3 regions of the Bradyrhizobium sp. 2S1 genome follow, and region 3 is predicted to be linked to each of the others. Evidence: predicted binding sites of a transcription regulator. Region 3 holds the regulator's gene; each other region holds the start of a gene.
The links. Region 3 encodes PhoB, which activates phosphate uptake and scavenging genes when phosphate is short. Its sites were predicted from a motif close to TGTCATNNANCTGTCAT; they were not measured.
Positions count from the first base shown of each region.

Region 1 (6,375 bases), 630 kb from region 3:
AGCGCGTAAGGCAACAGCTTTGATTGGAAAATCGCTTGCTTTTGCATGGTCTCGGCAAAAAGGGCAGGCCGCGAGGTCGCGGCCTGCCGGGGGATGGCCTCAAGGCATCATGTCAGCGGACGGCGGTCTTTTCAAACTGCCGCAGCATCTGGTTGCCGCGCTCGACGGCGGCGTCCAGCGCCTGCTTGGCGGTCTTCTTGCCGGCCAGCGCCTGCTCGATCTCCTCCGACCACATGTCGCGCAGCTGCACCATGTTGCCAAGGCGCAGACCGCGGGAATTCTCGGTCGGCTCCTTGTTGGTGAGTTCAAGCAGCGGGGTCTCGAGATAGGGCTGGTCCTTGTAGAAGCCCTCTTCCTTGGCCTTGGCATAGGCTGCCTTGGTGATCGGCAGATAGCCCGAGGCCTTGTGGATCCAGATCTGGCGGTCGGTGTCCGAGAGGAAGGTCAGGAACTTGGCCACGCCCTTGTATTCCTCGGCCGATTTGCCGCCCATGACCCAGAGCGAGGCGCCGCCGATGATCGAGTTCTGCGGCGCGCCCTTGACGTCGGGATAGTACGGCATCGGCGCCGCGGTGAAGTTGAACTTGGCCTGCGCCTTGACGTTGCCGAAGAAGGCCGACGAGGTCAGGTAGATCGGGCACTCACCGGAGGTGAAGCGGCCTTCGCCGGTGTTGGTGCGGCCGGCATAGTCGTAGGTCTTGTCCTTCTGCAGCTCGACCAGAGTCTCGAGGTGCTTGACCTGCAGCGGGCCGTTGAATTCGAGCACGGTGTCGAAGCCGTCGAGGCCGTTGGCCTTGCTGGCGAGCGGCACGTTGTGCCAGGCCGAAAGCTGCTCGAGATTGACCCAGGTGACCCAGGAGCCGGAGAAGCCGCAGGTGGCGTAGCCGGCCGCCTTCAGCTTCTTGGCGTCGTCGAACAGTTGCGGCCAGGTCTTCGGAATCTCGGCGATGTTGGCCTTCTTCAGCGCGTCGAGATTGACCCACATCACGGTCGACGACGAGTTGAAGGGGAATGACAGCATCTCGCCCTTCGAGGTCGAGTAGTAGCCGGTGATCGCGGGCAGATAGACGCTCGGATCGAACTTCTCGCCGGCATCGGCCATCAGCTTGTAGACCGGTTTGACGGCGCCGGTGGCGGCCATCATCGTCGCGGTGCCGACCTCGAACACCTGCATGATATGCGGCGCGTTGCCGGCGCGGAATGCGGCGATGCCGGCGTTCATGGTGTCGGCGTAGCCGCCCTTGTAGGTCGGGATGACCTTGTAATCGGATTGCGCGGCGTTGAAGTCGTTGGCCAGCTTGACGATGACGTCGTTGTTGGCGCCGGTCATCGCGTGCCACCACTGAATCTCGGTCACCGCAAATGCTGGCGACGCGAATGCAAGCGCGGCAGCGGCTGCCGCAGCAGCGCCGAGTCGTCGAAAGATCATCAAAACCCCTCCCGGTTGGAACGCCATCTTTCGTTGCGCGCGTTAACAGCGCCGGATGACGTTCAAATGACCGTATAAACGAAAGTCATGGTAGGGGGGAAGCCGAAGCAAAGGGAAGCGGTAAAAAAGGCGGAGATTGCGGCCGCGTCCGTGCGGTGCAACGCCGGACGCGACGTTGCACCGCAGAGCAGGCGTGAGGTTTAGCGCTTGCGCTGGGGACCGCAGACCACGCCCTTCTCAACCAGGCCGCTGATCTCGTCCTTGGAGTAGCCGAACTCGCCGAGCACTTCCGCAGCGTGCTGGCTGAACTTCGGCGGCGTGCGGCGCAGGCTCGGCTTGGTGCGTTCGAGGCGGATCGGCGAGGCGACGCCCTTGTACCAATCCTTCTCGATGACGTCGCCGCGATGGATGGTGTGCGGGTTGGTCAGCGCCTGGTCGATCTTCTGCACCGGGCCTGCCGGCAGGCCGGCGGCGAGCAGCCGGTTGCACAGCGGCTCGGCCTCGTGCTGGCTGAACACCGCGGCAAGCTCCGCCCGCAGCGCATCGCGGTTGGCGATGCGGTCCTTGTTGCGGGCAAAGCGCGGATCGGTACCGAGTTCCGGCTTACCGATTTCCTTGGCGAGCTTGCGGAAGGTGCCGTCATTGCCGACGCCGATGAAGATGTTGTCGGTCTTGGTCGGGAAGATCGCGTAGGGCACGAGGTTGGGATGCTCGTTGCCGGTGAGCGACGGCGGCTTGCCGTGCATGAAATAGTTCGCGGTGTGCGGATGCATGATCGCAAGCCCGGTCTCGTACAGCGTGGTCTCGATGAACTGGCCGAGCCCCGAACGCTGCCGCTCCGACAGCGCCATCAGGATGCCGATCGCCGCATAGAGACCGGTGGTGATGTCGACCAGCGGCACGCCGATGCGCATCGGGCCGCTCTCCGGCGAGCCGGTGGCCGCGATCATGCCGGTCATCGCCTGGATGATCGCATCATAGCCCGGATTGCCGCCGCGCGGGCCGTCGGCACCGAAGCCGGAGATCCGGCAATGCACGAGGCGCGGAAACTTCGCGCGCAGCACGTCGTTGCCGATGCCCCATCTGTCGAGCGTGCCCGGCTTGAAATTCTCGATCAGCACGTCGGCGGTCTCGAGCATCTTCATCAGCACGACGCGTCCGCCCTCGGAGGCGAGGTCGAGGCCGATCGAGCGCTTGTTGCGGTTGATGCCGACGAAATAGGCCGCGTCTTCCTCGTGGAAGGGAGGGCCCCAGTCGCGCACCTCATCGCCGGCGGGCGGCTCGACCTTGATCACGTCGGCGCCGTGGTCGGCGAGGATCTGGGTGCAATACGGGCCGCCGAGCACGCGCGTCAGATCGATCACGCGCAGTCCGCTCATCGCGCCCGTAGCCGCTGGGGTATTCATGGAAGCAACCTTCGCTCAGTTGGGACTCAAAAACGAGGTCCCAGAGCTAACGGTCACTAACGGTCTTCGGGCGAGGCAGCAATGCTCCCGTCCGCGCAGGCCCATGCAGTGGGCCGCGCCTGCGTTCGCCAAGCGAACTGGCATTCGAAATGCAATGATCTCCTGCAAATGCAATGGTCCGCCACGCTGATGTGGCGGACCATTGGCGGAAGGCGAATTAGACGACGCTCAGCTTGACGTCGACATTGCCGCGGGTCGCGTTGGAATAGGGGCACACCTGGTGGGCCTTTTCGACCAGCGCTTCGGCCTCGGCCCGGGGAAGGCCGGGCAGCGAGACGGCGAGCTCGACGGCGAGGCCGAAGCCGCCTGCAGAGCGCGGGCCGATACCGACCGTCGAGGTCACCGAGGCGTCGGCAGGAACCTTCGGGCCGCCCTGCGAGGCCACGAACTTCATGGCGCCGATGAAGCAGGCCGCATAGCCGGCCGCGAACAGCTGCTCCGGATTGTTGCCGGCGCCGCCGCCGCCACCGAGCTCCTTCGGGGTGGTGAGCTTGACGTCGAGCGCGCCGTCGAGCGTCGCCGCATGGCCGTCGCGGCCGCCGGTTGCCTTGGCGCTGGTCTTGTAGAGCACAGACATGGTGGTCTCCCTTGGGTTTGGACTTCGGTGGACTTGAGTTCGTGTTCGACGAACGATTAATTGCACGCAATTAGATTGCGCACAATATAAAATATGTGGCCTCACATTTAATTGTTCGCAATTGAATCCCGGCTCCCGTGAGCCCAGAATGACCCGGAAACGAGATGGATTCGATGGGAATCATGGTCAGGAAACCAACGGCGGCGGATCAGGCGCTGCGGCTCGATAACCAGATCTGCTTTGCGGTCTATTCGACCGCGCACGCCTTCAACCGCGTCTACAAGCCGCTGCTCGACCGGCTTGGGCTGACCTATCCGCAGTATCTCGTGATGCTGGCGCTGTGGGAGCGCGACGACGTGCCGGTGAAGCACCTCGGCGAGCGCCTGTTCCTGGATTCCGGCACGCTGACGCCGCTGCTCAAGCGGCTCGAGGCGGCCGAACTGATCAAGCGGACCCGCAGCACCGACGACGAGCGCCAGGTCCTGATCGCGCTGACGCCGCAGGGCCACGCGCTGCGCGAAAAGGCCAAGGCCGTTCCGCAGTCGATCCTCGCGGCCTCGGACTGCACGGTCGGCGAGTTACTGGCGATGAAGGATGAGATCGTCGCGCTGCGCGACCGGCTGAATGCAGTGCTGGGGGAGTAGGGGGCGGTCTCTTATCCGGGAACGCGGCGCCCCCTGTCAGGGCAAGGCTGAGTCATAACAAGGCTGGCACTCTGCAAGTCTTGCACTGGAAATCGTTGCCGCGTTCGTCGTGAAGAATCTCGAAGCCCTCCGGGACCAGATCGATCCGATTTCTAAAAGGGAGGATCTCCGAGAGCTGAGCATGACCGGTGCGTTGGCTCCTGGGGCACCGCAAGAATTCCGTCCAGGTGGAATAGCTCATGCTTCGCGTCCCTTGGCGCCCGACAGGGTCAAATGGACTTTCGGACTTTGTTCTAGATCAAAAAGGGTGGTGGATCGCGATAGCAGCTGGCGATGAAGGATCGTCGCGGTGCGCGACGGGGTGAATGTGGAGCTGGGGGAGCAGGGGGCGGTCAGAGGCGCTTCTTGGTGAAGGCGCGGCCGCTGTGGGATTTAAGGTATTTCTCGAATGCCAGGGCTTTGCACTTGTCGGGAAATGCGCAGTACCAAACGAGTTGCCACGGCTTGAATTTTGAGGTGTGCGTGGATTTGCCGGCATTATGCTCGGGAATCCGCCGTTTCAGATCCTCGGTGGCGCCAACATATTCCTGATCAGGGAAGTTGATGCTGCGGATGATGTAGACGTACCACATTCGCATCCACTGGAGCCGGTGGGGATTAGAACCCTTGGCAGTCCGTCTTCGCCCTTGGGGCTACGCCGGACACCACGCTTCGCCCTTCAGGCAACTCGTGGCTGCGCCACGCGTGGCCGGGCGATGTAGGCTATCGCTGCAGGACAGATTGATAAAGTGGGGGATTGAAACAGTCACGCGTAGCCCGAAGGGCGAAGCGTGGTGGAGCCAGGCGGGATCGAACCGCCGACCTCTTGCATGCCATGCAAGCGCTCTCCCAGCTGAGCTATGGCCCCTTATCCAGTTGGGATGACCCTGGGGGATCAATCCCGGCCCGCGCGGCCTAAGCGACTCGCGCGGCAGCACCGTTGATCATAGATCGGCGCCGATCTCAAGTCTCTTCATCACCGCCGACGTCACCAATGATGTCGGTCACGTCCTCATCGCCCTCTTCCTCGTCGGCGATGAAGGTCGAATCGTCGTCGTCATCGTCATCGATGGTCTCATCGACCTCGATATCGTCCTCGGATTCGGGAACCACGGCCTTGACCTTGCCGGTGTTCTCCTCGGCATCGGCCTCCTCGAGCGAGACCAATTCCTCGGTCTCGGCCGCCTCGGGCATCTCGGCGGCGGTCGCAGGCGAACTGACGGTGGCGCCACGGCCTCTCGGCGGGGCCACGGGTGCGATCGGCACGACCTCGCCGGTGTAGGGCGAGATCACCGGATTCTTGTTGAGGTCGTAGAACTTCTTGCCCGTGGTCGGGCAAATACGCTTGGTTCCGAGCTCGGACTTGGCCAACGTGGTCATCCCAGAATTTTGCTGAAAAACGGTGCTTCACTTGGCTAGTTGAGCCGCCGCTGTCAATAGCGGTTTGCGCGCAAGTGACGGGCGCGTGACGCGGTGTTGCCTATGTGATACCTGCCGCGGCGCGAGAGGACACAATCTTGGCCCATTCTGACATCCCGACCCCGCTGGAATCGCGCGCCTGCGGCCCCCTGGCCGGCAAAGTCCGCGTTCCCGGCGATAAATCGATCTCCCACCGTGCCCTGATCCTGGGGGCGCTTTCGGTAGGCGAAACCCGCATTTCCGGCCTCCTGGAGGGCGAGGACGTCCTCAATACCGCCAAATCCATGCGCGCATTGGGCGCCAAGGTGGAGCGGACGGCCCCGTTTACCTGGTCGGTCGCAGGCGTAGGCGTGGGCGGCTTCGCCCAGCCCTCAGCCGCGCTCGATTTTGGCAATTCCGGCACCGGCTGCCGCCTGGTGATGGGCGCGGTGGCCGGCTGTCCGATCGCGGCCATTTTCGACGGCGACGCCTCGCTGCGCACGCGGCCGATGCGCCGCATCCTCGACCCGCTGGAACTGATGGGCGCCCGGACTAGCGACATCAGGGAGGGCGGCCGGCTGCCGCTCACGCTGCATGGCGCCCGCTATCCGGTGCCGATCGTCTACAAGACGCCGGTCGCCTCGGCCCAGATCAAGTCCGCGGTGCTGCTGGCGGGGCTGTCCGCGCCCGGTGTCACCACCGTGATCGAGCAGGAGGCGAGCCGCGACCATACCGAGCTGATGCTGAAGCATTTCGGTGCCGAGATCTCCTCGGAGAAGGAAGGCAGCCACGGCCGCAGGATCACGCTGAACGGCGAGCCCG
Region 1 is NZ_CP147717.1:2,435,815-2,442,189, reverse strand. Features, by position in the region: gene ugpA (sn-glycerol-3-phosphate ABC transporter permease UgpA) at 1-47, opposite strand, end outside; gene ugpB (sn-glycerol-3-phosphate ABC transporter substrate-binding protein UgpB) at 113-1,429, opposite strand; gene HAP54_RS11500 (CaiB/BaiF CoA transferase family protein) at 1,630-2,835, opposite strand; gene HAP54_RS11495 (organic hydroperoxide resistance protein) at 3,053-3,472, opposite strand; gene HAP54_RS11490 (MarR family winged helix-turn-helix transcriptional regulator) at 3,655-4,116, shown strand; gene HAP54_RS11485 (GIY-YIG nuclease family protein) at 4,509-4,748, opposite strand; tRNA gene HAP54_RS11480 (tRNA-Ala) at 4,948-5,023, opposite strand; gene HAP54_RS11475 (TIGR02300 family protein) at 5,119-5,526, opposite strand; gene aroA (3-phosphoshikimate 1-carboxyvinyltransferase) at 5,673-6,375, shown strand, end outside.
Region 1: the regulator PhoB is predicted to act here: its motif matches at 1,485-1,501, upstream of ugpB (sn-glycerol-3-phosphate ABC transporter substrate-binding protein UgpB).

Region 2 (6,375 bases), 3.0 Mb from region 3:
TCAAGAGCTGGGATCACCTGGTAGCGCTGATCTATGCGCAGTTGAGCGGGAACAACAGCCTGCGCGCCGTGGTGACCGGCTTCAACGCCAATCCTCAGCATCACTATCATCTGGGCACCGGCAGGTTGTCCCGCTCGACGCTGTCGGATGCCAATACCCGCCGCCGTCCAGCATTTTTGCGCAAACCTTTGCACGATTGTCGGCGATGGCAAGCCGGCAGTTGCGGGGCGAAGGCAAGGAGATGGTGCGCCTGATCGACGCCAGTCCGATCCCGCTTGGCAAAGTTTGCACCTGGGCGGTGTGGAACGGCCGCATCCGCGGCATGAAGCTGCACGTGGTCTACGATCCCAAGGGCGATATCCCGAAGTGCGTCGAGGTGACGGCTGCCAACGTCAACGATATCGAGATCGGTCGCCAGACTCCGATCCAGGCCGGCACAACCTACGTGTTCGACAAGGGATATTGCCGTTTCGACTGGTGGCAGAAGATCAATGATAGCAAGGCTTTCTTCGTGACCCGGCCGAAGACGAGCATCCGGCTACGCGCGGTCAGGCATCGCACCATCCGCAACAGCAAGGGGGACGGCTTCAGGATCATCGTCGACGACGAGGTGAAGCTCACCAGTAAGGGCGACTCGCGTTTGCCGATACCGCTGCGGCGCATCAAGGTCAGGCGGGAGAACGGCGGCGTGATCACGCTTCTCACCAACGATACGACCCGAACGGCCGTCGAGATCGCCGCCCTCTACAAGAGCCGGTGGCAGATCGAACTGCTGTTCCGCTGGATCAAGCAGCACCTCGACATCCGCAAGTTCCTCGGCACCAACGACAATGCAATCCGCCTGCAAGTGCTTGCTGCGATGATTGCCTACCTACTGTTGCGCATTGCCGCGCGGACCAACTGCATCAAAATGCTGCCGCTCAGGCTCGCCGAACTCGTCAGCCAGTTCCTGTTCACCCGGCGAGCCTTCGCCAGCATCGACAAGCCTCCGCCAATCAACCCTAGCCGCCGCAAATGCAGAACGCCCCTCAACCAGATGGAACTCTGCTATGGTTGAACTTCCCCGGACAGCCCTGCCGCAAGCGGGAGAGGGGGAGGACTGCCGTCTAGGCGCTCACCTCAAATACTCAACTCCACCGGCACGTCCTCCGGCTTGACGCCGGCAAGCCCGAGGCCCTTGACGAACCATTCGCGCATCTGGCCGATGCCGCGGTTATAGTCGACCCACACCGAGAGGAAATCGCGCCAGCGCTTGTCGCCCTCGCGGCGCACCGCCATGCCGCTCGCGATCGTCACCGACGGCGAGGCCAGGATCTTGTAGCTGCCGAGATTCGGGTTCTTGGCGATCGCGGTCAGTCCGAGCACCAGCGCGTTGACCACGCAATCGACGCGGCCCGACGACATTTCCAGCATCACCTCGTCGCGCGACTTCAGCGATTTGATGGTGGCGTTCGGCGCAAACCGACGCGCCACCGCCTCGTTGGCCGAGCCGACGTCGACCGCGATCTTCACCTCCGGCTTGTTGATGTCGGCCCAGGTCTTGGCCTCCAGCCCCTTCTTCAGCATCGCGCCGAACGGATGCGGGAACACCAGATTGGTGAAATCGACCACCAGTGCCCTCTGCGGCGTCGGGTTGAGCGCGAAGCCGAGATCGATCTTGTTGGCCTGCAAATCAAGAATCGAATTGCCATAGGTCGATTCGACATACTCCAACTTGACGTCAAGCAGCTTTGCCAGGTCGTTGGCCATTTCGATCGAGAAGCCGGACCAGGTGCCGGAGGCGAGATCCTTGTTGAAATAGGGCAGCTCGCCCGGCAGCACGGCGATCCGCAGCACCTTGTTGGCGCGGATACGGTCCAGCGTGTTGTCGGCCGGCGTCTGCGCCGCGGCCGGGGTTGCCATCGCGGCGACCAGCGCGGCGCCGCTGCCGATCCCGAGCGCATAGCGCAGCGCGTCACGGCGATCTTCGGAAATTGTGATGTCGTCGGATTGAGTCAAGCGAGCCTCCCTGCACCAGATCGGGGAAGCCTAGCGTCGGGATTTGGCCGCAGCAATAGTGCGGGCCTGCGCCAATAGTAGGCGAGGCGAGGGCGCGGTTGCCTATGTTCTGAACTTCACCTCTCCCGCTTGTGGGGGAGGTCGAATAAGGCCGCGAACCGCGCCCTTAGGGCTTAGCAACGATAGGCCATGTTCGCCCCTGTGACCGAAGAAAAGAAAACGGCGGGGAAGCTTAGTTCGGCGACCCAATCGAGCACTTGGTTGTCGGTCTGGGTTTCGGGGCTTGAAAGGTGTGGAAACTGAAAAAGGACCGTCCCGTGAATATCCAAAAGAACGAGACGGTCGATAACCCAAACATCACCGTCGTCAGTTGAGAAAAATTTTGCCAACAATTCCGCTGTTCCGTCAGAACGAAGCCTGAGAGTTGGGCCGTTGTTCAGGGTGCCGTTCAAGAAGCCGGACAGCTTGCAATCGCCATAACGGATAGGCGCGCTCCAACTGAGGTCAAGGGTTTGGACAGCATGTGTCGCAACACCCTTATGAGCTTCTGGCTGGTCGGTCGATGAACTCTTGCTTTCGCGATGTTCCTTCAACATAGCCTAGGCCTCCTTTTAGCCCGCGAATTGCGGGCAACCTCTGGTTTAAGGGGGGGGTGCAAGAAGGCCAGTGAGATGCCTCACAATCTACAATCGCGATTTAGTGATCTTCCCCCGCAGCAGGGGCGGAGCGTGCATGTGGTTAGATCAATACCGTCCCGGCACGTACATCTCCGGCGGGATCGGGCCGCGGTGATAGTCGGGGTTGCGTACCCGGGGCGGCAGCACGACCGGCTGGTGTGCGACCTGCTGATACGGGATCTGGCCGAGCAGATGCGAGATGCAGTTGAGCCGGGCGCGCTTCTTGTCGACGGCGTCGACGATCCACCACGGCGAGTCCTGCAGATGGGGGCGCTCCAGCATCGTCTCCTTGGCCTTGGTGTACTGCTCCCAGCGGGTCCGCGCCTCGACGTCCATCGGGCTCAGCTTCCACTGCTTCAGCGGGTCATGGATCCGCATCGAGAAGCGGAACGCCTGTTCCTCGTCGGTGATCGAGAACCAGTATTTCAGGAGGATGGTGCCGGAGCGGATCAGCATGCGCTCGAATTCCGGCACCGACTTGAAGAATTCCTCGTACTGCTCGTCGGTGCAGAACCCCATCACCTTCTCGACGCCGGCGCGGTTGTACCAGCTGCGGTCGAACAGCACCATTTCGCCGCCGGCCGGCAGATGCGACACGTAGCGCTGAAAATACCATTGCGTGCGTTCGCGCTCGTTCGGTGCCGGCAGCGCCGCGACGCGGCAAATGCGCGGGTTGAGCCGCTGGGTGATGCGCTTGATGACGCCGCCCTTGCCGGCGGAATCGCGACCCTCGAACAGCACTACCACCTTCTTCTTCTCGTGCTGCACCCAGTCCTGCAGTTTCACCAGCTCGCCCTGCAGCCGCAGCAATTCGCGGAAATAGACCTTGCGGTCGATCGACGGATGTCCAGCGTCCCCGTCATGGTCGAGCCCGTCGAGCCTGGAATCGTCGAGCTCGAGCTCGAGTTCCTCATCGAGGCTGTCGGCCATCTCCTGGTGGATGCGGGCGCGCAAGGCTTCGTCGCGCAAGGCTTCATCTCGGGAGGCTTCGTCGGTGAGGTGGGGGGCGGTCATGCAGGTCCGTCTTTCAGTGTGTTAGATGGATCGACGGGAGCATTGACGGGCGATGTTACCCCTCTATGACAATGGCATGACCGCTGTTTCACGCAGTCGGCGGGACTGTGCTAACAAGCGATAACAACAATGGGAGACGCCGATGATTTCGCTCACGCCAAAAGACGTCCTGCCGGAGGACGCGACCGCCGGCACGCTGGTCGGACGGGTCTGGTTGCCGCAGGCCGGCGGCCCGGCCGTGGTCGCGGTGCGGGCGGACGGCGTGTTCGATGTCACGGCGCGGTTCCCGACGGTGAGCGCGCTGTGCGAGGAGAGCGATCCAGCTGCGGCGGTGCGCGCGACCAAAGGCGAGCGGCTCGGCGATTTCGACGCGATCCTCGCCAACACGCCGCCGGATCGCCGCGACGGCACAAAACCGCATCTGCTCGCGCCAGTCGATCTGCAGGTGCTGAAGGCCGCCGGCGTCACTTTCGCGATCTCGATGCTGGAGCGCGTGATCGAGGAGCGGGCGCGCGGCAATCCGTCCTCGGCGGAAGCGATCCGCACCGAGGTGGTGCGGCTGGTCGGCGACGATCTCTCCAAGCTGAAGCCCGGCTCCGAGCAGGCGATGAAGCTGAAGCAGGTGCTGATCGACCAGAACGCCTGGAGCCAGTATCTCGAGGTCGGCATCGGCCCGGACGCAGAAGTGTTCACCAAGGCGCCGACGCTGTCCTCGGTCGGCACCGGCATGGATGCCGGGCTGCATCCGAAGTCGACCTGGAACAATCCGGAGCCGGAGGTCGTGCTCATTGTTTCCGGCGCCGGCAAGATTGTCGGTGCCGCGCTCGGCAACGACGTCAATCTGCGCGATTTCGAGGGCCGCTCGGCACTGCTATTGTCGAAGGCCAAGGACAACAACGCCTCTTGCGCGATCGGCCCGCTGCTCCGCCTGTTCGACCAGACCTTCTCGCTCGACGACGTCAGGAAGATGGATGTCGGCCTGACCGTGAAGGGCGCGGACGGCTTCGTGCTGGAGGGCCATTCCTCGATCTCAAAGATCAGCCGCGACCCGACCGATCTGGTCGCCCAGACCATCGGCCCCGTGCATCAATATCCCGACGGGTTTGCGCTGTTCCTCGGCACGATGTTCGCACCCGTCAAGGACCGCGACGCCAAGGGTGAGGGCTTCACCCACAAGCGCGACGACATCGTCACCATCGAAGCTCCCCGGCTCGGCAAGCTCGTCAACCGCATGCGCAGCAGCGACGAATGCGAGCCCTGGACCTTCGGCGTCGGTGCGCTGATGAAGAATTTGGCGCGGCGCAAGGTGCTGTGAGGGCGCGGCCAGAGCGTGGGGGTGGGTTAGCCGACCACGTCCGCCGTAGCTCAACGAGCGAAGGCGGAAGGCGTAACCCACCATCTTCGCCGCGAGCGGCACGGTGGATTGGATTTCTTCTGCGTCTCCAGAGACGCGCGCAGTGCAAGCGCAGACAGCCCGAACATGTTTAGAAACCTGCGCGGCAGGTCGATCGGGTGCTGCAACTTGAGCGTGCTGCGTGCAGCGAAATTTGGATTGCCACTTTTTCCCGATTTATGTGATCTGCTTCACGCTCGCCGGCGCATGATCCGTGTCAGCATATCGGCCGGGACGCGAACAGAAGGAGTCGCGGACATGCGCGAATGGTCAAAGGGAATGCCCGATTGGCTCGCAACGGACATGCTGGTGATTGCCGTCGCACTGGCAATCATCGTGACCGGCGTGTGGATCGCGCCGTAGCTGGGTTGTTGCGCCGTCGTTCTGCCGATCTGGCGACCAGCTTCATGCCGACGGTCGGACGCCTGCTCAGTCGTAGCCCTGGACCTTCGGCGCCGGTGCGCTGATGAGGACCATGGCGCAGCGCAGCTGCTCTAGTACCTACTGTTCTTAAAGCGTGAGTCGTGATTCAAGGTCGGGATGATACCCGAAGCAAGAGAAGTCCACCTTTCGAGGAAAGATCGCAAGGTGCTTGAGGCGTGTTGCCGCTCCCCGGTGACGTTGCAGCGCGATTTGAAGCGGGCGCGGATAGTTCTGTTGGCGGCGGATGGACGCAGCACTCGGTCGATCGCCAAGGAAGTTGGGGTCCAGCCGCGGATTGTCAGCCTTTGGCGGCATCGCTATGCCGACCAAGGCCTTGAAGGGCTGCAAGACAAGCCGCGACCGGGCAAGCAGCCAATCTATACGAAGGCCACCGACAAGCGGATTCTGAAGCTGCTGGACAAGCCGCCGCCGGACGGGTTCGCACGCTGGACCGGGCCCCTGCTGGCCGGGGCGCTGGGCGATGTTGACGTCCAATATGTCTGGCGGTTCCTGCGCAGCCACAAGATTGACCTCGCGGCTCGTAAGTCCTGGTGTGAGAGCAACGACCCGAACTTTACGGCCAAAGCCGCCGATGTTGTCGGCCTCTATGTCGCCCCGCCCGCGAAGGCCATTGTGCTGTGCGTGGACGAGAAGCCCTCGATCCAGGCTTTGGAGCGAGCGCAGGGTTATCTGAAGTTGCCCAATGGCCGCGCCTTGACCGGCCAGAGCCACGATTACAAGCGGCATGGCACCACAACATTGTTTGCGGCGCTCGAAGTCGCCACCGGAAAGATCATCGCGGCGCATTCAAAACGCCGACGCCGCGTCGAGTTTCTCGACTTCATGAACAGCGTCACCGCGGCTTTTCCG
Region 2 is NZ_CP147717.1:9,491,744-9,498,118, reverse strand. Features, by position in the region: partial or broken gene HAP54_RS45350 (IS4 family transposase) at 1-1,057, shown strand, start outside; gene HAP54_RS45345 (transporter substrate-binding domain-containing protein) at 1,120-1,998, opposite strand; gene HAP54_RS45340 (DUF6294 family protein) at 2,172-2,594, opposite strand; gene ppk2 (polyphosphate kinase 2) at 2,742-3,689, opposite strand; gene HAP54_RS45330 (fumarylacetoacetate hydrolase family protein) at 3,832-5,004, shown strand; gene HAP54_RS45325 (hypothetical protein) at 5,113-5,445, shown strand; gene HAP54_RS45320 (IS630 family transposase) at 5,623-6,375, shown strand, end outside.
Region 2: the regulator PhoB is predicted to act here: its motif matches at 3,755-3,771, upstream of ppk2 (polyphosphate kinase 2).

Region 3 (6,375 bases):
CTGCTGAAACGGCTGGCCGCAAACTGAAGGCGGCTTATCCGATGCTTCAGATCGAAATCTATGACGCCGTCAGCAAGACCCGCACCTTGCTGAGCTGACAGGCCTCGTTACCGGGCTTTGTGGTCGGTCTCCCGCCTACTCGGCGCCGGCTTCCTGCGGCGTGAACTCGTAGACCGACGAGCAGAATTCGCAGGTGACGACGACCTTGCCGTCCTTGACCATCTCGGCGCGATCGTTCGGCGCAAAGCTCTTCAGCATCGACGACACCGCATCGCGCGAGCAGGAGCACTGCGCGCGCAACGTCTGCGGGTTGAAGACGCGAACGCCGCGTTCGTGGAACAGCCGGTACAGCAGCCGTTCGCCGGACAGATCGGGATCGATCAGTTCGACATCCTCGACGGTCGAGATCAGCGACTGTCCCTCGACCCAGGCGTCATCGTCCGGCACGTGATGCGTGGCCGTGCCCTCCGGCGCATCGCCGGGATGCAGATCGGCCTGCTTGGCGCGCTCGGGCGCCTTGGGCAGAAATTGCAGCAGGATGCCGCCGGCGCGCCAGTGCAGCTTGCCGCCCTCGCCGCCGCGCATCTCCTCGCCGACCGCAAGCCGCACCCGCGTCGGTATCTGCTCGGAGCGCAGGAAATATTCGTGGGCCGCCTCTTCGAGGCCGCCGCCGTCGAGCGCGACCAGTCCCTGATAGCGGCTGGTGGTGTTCGCGCCCTGGTTGATGGTCATCGCCAGATGGCCCTTGCCGAGCAGCTCGCCCGAGCTCTGGCCGGTCTTGAGGCGCGCCTCATCGTAACGCGCATAGGCACGTAGCCGGTCGGGCGCCTGGAAGTCGACGATCAGCAGCGAGACCGGACCGTCGGTCCGGGTCTGCAGGATGAAGCGGCCCTCGAACTTGACCGATGAGCCAAGCAGCGTGGTCAGCACGATGGCCTCGCCGAGCAGCTTGCCGACCGCGGGCGGATAATCGTGCTTGTGCAGAATCTCGTCGAGCGCGGGGCCGAGCCGGGTCAGCCGGCCGCGCAGATCCAGCGCGCCGACCTCGAAGGCCAGCACGGCATCGTCGACAGGAACCGCTGACGGCGCGCGAACCGGCGCCTCGGGCGTGATTTTGATGTCGGGGGATTGTGAAGCCATGGCGCTCTATCTGGGGTCTCGAACCATGAAATAAAGGGGCTTGCTAGGCACTCGTGTCCCGGACGCGGTGCAGCGTGCAACGCTGCTCCGCAGGGCCGGGACCCACACTGGGTCTCGGCATGGATCCCGGATCAGCAGCGCACCACGCCGCAAGAGCGGCGCGCTGCGCAGCATCCGGGAAACGCAGATATGCTCACGCGACCGCGTCGAAACACCAGGCCAGAATGCCCTTCTGCGCATGCAGGCGGTTTTCCGCCTCGTCGAACACCACGGATTGCGGCCCGTCGATCACCTCGTCGGTGACCTCCTCGCCGCGATGCGCGGGCAGGCAGTGCATGAACAGCGCGTCCGGCTTGGCGAGCGACATCAGCTTGGCATTGACCTGATAGGGCTTCAGCACGTTGTGGCGGTGCTCGCCCTCCTTGTCGCCCATCGACATCCAGGTGTCGGTGACGACGCAGTCGGCGCCGCGCACGGCGGCTTCCGGATCGGTGCCGAGCATGATCGGCGCGCCGGTCGCCTTGATCCAGTCGCGCATCGGCTTCTTCGGCGAGAGCTCCGGGGGGGTCGCGACATTGAGCTGGAACTTGAAGCGCTCGGCGGCATGTGCCCAGGAGGCCAGCACGTTGTTGTCGTCGCCGGTCCAGGCCACGGTCTTGCCCTCGATCGAGCCGCGGTTTTCCTCATAGGTCATGAGGTCGGCCATCACCTGGCAGGGATGCGAACGGCGGGTCAGGCCGTTGATGACGGGAACGGTGGCGTGGGCCGCGAGCTCGAGCAGCGCGTCATGGTTGAGGATGCGGATCATGATCGCATCGACATAGCGCGACAGCACGCGCGCGGTGTCGGCGATGGTCTCGCCGCGGCCGAGCTGCATCTCGGTGCCGGTCAGCATGATGGATTCACCGCCGAGCTGGCGCATGCCGACGTCGAACGACACCCTTGTGCGGGTCGACGGACGCTCGAAGATCATCGCCAGCGTCTTGCCCTCGAGCGGCTTCCTGCCCTTCTCATGGGCCTTCAGCTTCGCCTTCATGGCGGCGCCGGCGGACAGCATGTTGCGCAGTTCGCCGAGCGGCAGCTCGTTGATATCGAGGAAGTGACGGACCGGCTTGCTCATCATCCCGCCGCCTTCTTCGGCTGGGCCGCCGCTAGCGCAGAGCAGGCGCGCTCAAGCGAGCCGATCGACTGGTCGATCTCGGCCTCGGTGACGATCAGGGGCGCCAGGAAGCGCACCACATTGTCGCCGGCACCGACGGTGAGCAGCTTCTCGTTGCGCAGCGCAGCGACGAGGTCGCCCGAGGGCACCACGGCCTTGACGCCGATCAAAAGGCCCTCGCCGCGCACTTCCGCCAGCACGGACGGATAGCGGTCGACAACGGAAGCGAGCTTCTGCTTGAGCAGCAGCGACATCTTCTGCACGTGATCGAAGAAGCCGGGTTTCAGCATCACGTCGAGCACGGCATTGGCCGCGGCGACCGCCAGCGGATTGCCGCCGAAAGTCGAGCCGTGCGAACCCGGCGCCATGCCCTCAGCGGCCTTGGCGCTCGCCAGCACCGCGCCGATCGGGAAGCCGCCGCCGAGCGCCTTCGCCAGCGACATCACGTCAGGGGTCACGCCGGTGCGCTTGTAGGCGAAAAGATCGCCGGTGCGGCCCATACCGGTCTGCACCTCGTCGAATGCGAGCAGCAGGCCATGCTCGTCGCACAGCGCGCGCAGCGCCTTGAAGAACGCCTGCGGCGCCGAGCGCACGCCGCCCTCGCCCTGCACCGGCTCGATCAGGATGCCGGCGGTATGCGGGCCGATCGCCTTCTTCACCGCCTCGATGTCGCCGTGCGGCACCTGGTCGAAGCCGTCCATCGGCGGGCCAAAACCCTCGAGATATTTTGGCGAGCCGGTCGCGGCCAGCGTACCCAGCGTGCGGCCATGGAAGGCACCTTCGAAGGTGATGATGCGGTAGCGCTCGGGATGGCCCTTGGAGAAGTGATAGTGGCGGACCAGCTTGATCACGCCTTCCATCGCCTCTGCGCCGGAATTGCAGAAGAACACGAAGTCGGCAAAGCTCTGCTCGCACAGCCGGGCGGCCAGCGCCTCGCCGTCCGGGCTCTTGAACAGGTTCGACATGTGCCAGAGCTTGGTCGCCTGTTCCTGCAGCGCCTTGACCAGATGCGGATGCGCATGCCCGAGCGCGTTCACCGCAACGCCCGAGGTGAAATCGAGATAGCGGTCGCCGTTGGTTGCGATCAGCCAGGCGCCGTCGCCGCGCTCGAAGCCGAGATCGACCCGGGCGAAGACGGGGAGCAGATGCGACGAGGCGCTGTTGGTCATGGCGTTCACTGCCGGTTTGAAGCCGACAATTGCCGGGCGGCTTGACGCCAGTGCAGCAACGGCCAGCTTCGGAAAACAAAACGGCCGCCTTTGCGGGCGGCACGTACAGGCATTCTATGCTGCGGCCAGTAGGTGTCAATCGCCAGCAGCCGGCCTTTGCCGACCTTCCTGCGATGCGGAACGAGCGCAATCCGGAGCATTCCGGTGCGGTGGAAAAGCCTCATTGCAGTGCTTAACTTTGTGGGAACATGTGGACGCACGGCCGCGGACTCTTGCGCCAGAGTCACGCCATATTGTAGCGTTTGGCCTGTCGGGTACGACATCTCGTGCGGCAGTACTGGACCCTCTAAGTAGCCTTCGTGTCACACGTAAACGTTCGGGCTCAAAACCGCGCCCGGCGAGGGCTAAGGGATTCTGGCCGCTGGGATTTTGACCCGGATTTGGCTCGCAGCGTCGCTCCAATGACCGGCGCCATGCGAAAGGAAGAATGCGATGACTGTATTGACCTGGTCCGACGATCGCGTCGAGCAGCTGAAGAAGCTCTGGGAGTCTGGCCTCTCGGCCAGCCAGATCGCCGCGGAACTTGGCAATGTGACGCGAAACGCCGTGATCGGCAAAGTGCATCGGCTCGGCCTCTCCGGCCGCGCCAAGGCCCCCTCCACGGCGGCGCCGCGGCAGCGCAAGGCCCGCCCCGCCCAGCACATGATGCGGGTGGCGCGTCCGGTCTCGCGCGGCAACACCGCGCTGGCGCATGCCTTCGAGGTCGAGATGGAGCCCTATCCGATCTCCTACGACAACGTGGTGCCGATGAGCCAGCGGCTGTCGCTGCTCGAGCTGAACGAAGCCACCTGCCACTGGCCGGTCGGCGATCCCTCGAGCCCGGAATTCTTCTTCTGCGGCGGCAAGGCGCTCGGCGGCCTGCCCTATTGCGCACACCACTCGCGCGTCGCCTACCAGCCCGCCGGCGATCGCCGCCGGCCGTCGGCGAAACCGCAGATCAAGTGAGCACTCGGGACACTGGCGTAGACTTCAAAAACAAATCCCCGCGAAAGCGGGGATTTTTTTGTGGCTCGTCGCCCGGATGCATCACCGGCGACGTCCCGGCCTAGTGCGCAATTGCGCACTAGGCCGGGACGACGCCGTGTTGCGGCTTGTGAATGCCGCGCGGCCTTACGGCTGCGGCTCAGCCTTTGCGAAGCGGTCGTCGAGCGCGTAGCCGGCGCCGCGAACGGTGCGGATCGGATCCTGCTCGCGGCCCGGATTGAGCAGCTTGCGCAGGCGGCCGATATGCACGTCGACGGTGCGCTCATCGATATAGATGTCGCGGCCCCAGACGCTGTCGAGCAGCTGCTCGCGGCTGAACACCCGGCCGGGATGCTCGAGGAAGAATTCGAGCAGACGATATTCGGTCGGCCCGAGATCGATCGGGCGGCCGGAGCGCGCCACACGGCGCTTCTCGCGGTCGAGCTCGATGTCGCCATAGGTCAGCACGGTGGCAAGCCGCTCCGGGCTCGCACGGCGCAGCAGGCCCTTCACGCGCGCCAGCAGCTCGGGCACCGAGAACGGCTTGACGATGTAATCGTCGGCGCCGGTGGCAAGCCCGCGCACGCGCTCACTCTCCTCGCCGCGCGCGGTCAGCATGATGATCGGAAGCTGCTTGGTCTCGGGCCGCGCCCGCAGACGGCGGCACAGCTCGATGCCGGACAGGCCCGGCAGCATCCAGTCCAGCACAACGAGGTCGGGGATGCGCTCCTTCAACCTGGTGTCGGCGTCGTCGCCGCGTCCCACCGTTTCGACGTCGTAGCCTTCCGCATCGAGGTTGTAGCGCAACAGCGTCGTCAGCGCTTCCTCGTCTTCGACTACCAGAATGCGTGCGCTCATCGGTCTAAGTTCTTTCTCTGTGGTGATCCGTTGCCCAAACGCAAACCGAAACACTCAACCCCTGAGCATATTCCCCGTGGAAACGGTTTGTCGCGACGACAATCCGGTTCCGCCGATGCGGATCATGCCCTAGTTGCCCGGCACCGTGGTGGCGAAATTGGTCATATCGCCCTTCGGACGCTTGTCGGTGATCTGCTGGCCCTCGATCATGTAGAACACGGTCTCGGCGATGTTGGTGGCGTGGTCGCCGATCCGCTCGATGTTCTTGGCGCAGAACATCAGATGGATGCAGAACGAGATGTTGCGCGGATCCTCCATCATGTAGGTGAGCAGCTCGCGGAACAGCGAGGTGCAGATCGCATCGACCTCCTCGTCGCCCTTCCAGACGTTCATCGCCGCCGGCAGATCGTGCGCCGCATAGGCGTCGAGCACCGACTTGACCTGAGACAGTACGAGGTCGGTCATGTGCTCGAGGCCGCGGATCAACTTCAGCGGCTGGAAATCGCTCTCCAGCGCGGCGACGCGCTTGCCCATGTTCTTGGCGAGGTCGCCGATCCGCTCGAGGTCGGTCGCGACGCGCATCGCGCTGACGATCTCGCGCAGGTCGATCGCCATCGGCTGGCGGCGGGCGATCGTCAGCACCGCGCGCTCTTCGATGACGCGCTGCAGATTGTCGATCTCGATGTCGGCGGCGACCACGCGCTTGCCCAGCGCGACGTCGCGGCGGATCAGCGCGTCGACCGACTCGGTGATCATGCGCTCGACGAGGCCGCCCATCTCGGCGACCAGACGGGTCAACTCCTGCAGGTCGCTGTCGAATGCCTTGGCGGTATGTTCAGAAGCCATCGCTTGTCTCCTCAGCCGAACCGGCCGGTGATGTAGTCCTGCGTGCGTCGATCGCTCGGCGAGGTGAAAATCTTGTTGGTGTCGTCGAACTCGATCAGCTCGCCGAGATACATGAAGGCCGTTTTGTCGGAGACGCGCGCCGCCTGCTGCATGTTGTGGGTGACGATCGCGATCGTGTAG
Region 3 is NZ_CP147717.1:1,802,816-1,809,190, forward strand. Features, by position in the region: gene HAP54_RS08635 (hypothetical protein) at 1-98, shown strand, start outside; gene HAP54_RS08640 (Hsp33 family molecular chaperone) at 136-1,140, opposite strand; gene argF (ornithine carbamoyltransferase) at 1,334-2,260, opposite strand; gene HAP54_RS08650 (aspartate aminotransferase family protein) at 2,260-3,468, opposite strand; gene HAP54_RS08655 (GcrA family cell cycle regulator) at 3,961-4,473, shown strand; gene phoB (phosphate regulon transcriptional regulator PhoB) at 4,639-5,349, opposite strand; gene phoU (phosphate signaling complex protein PhoU) at 5,479-6,195, opposite strand; gene pstB (phosphate ABC transporter ATP-binding protein PstB) at 6,207-6,375, opposite strand, start outside.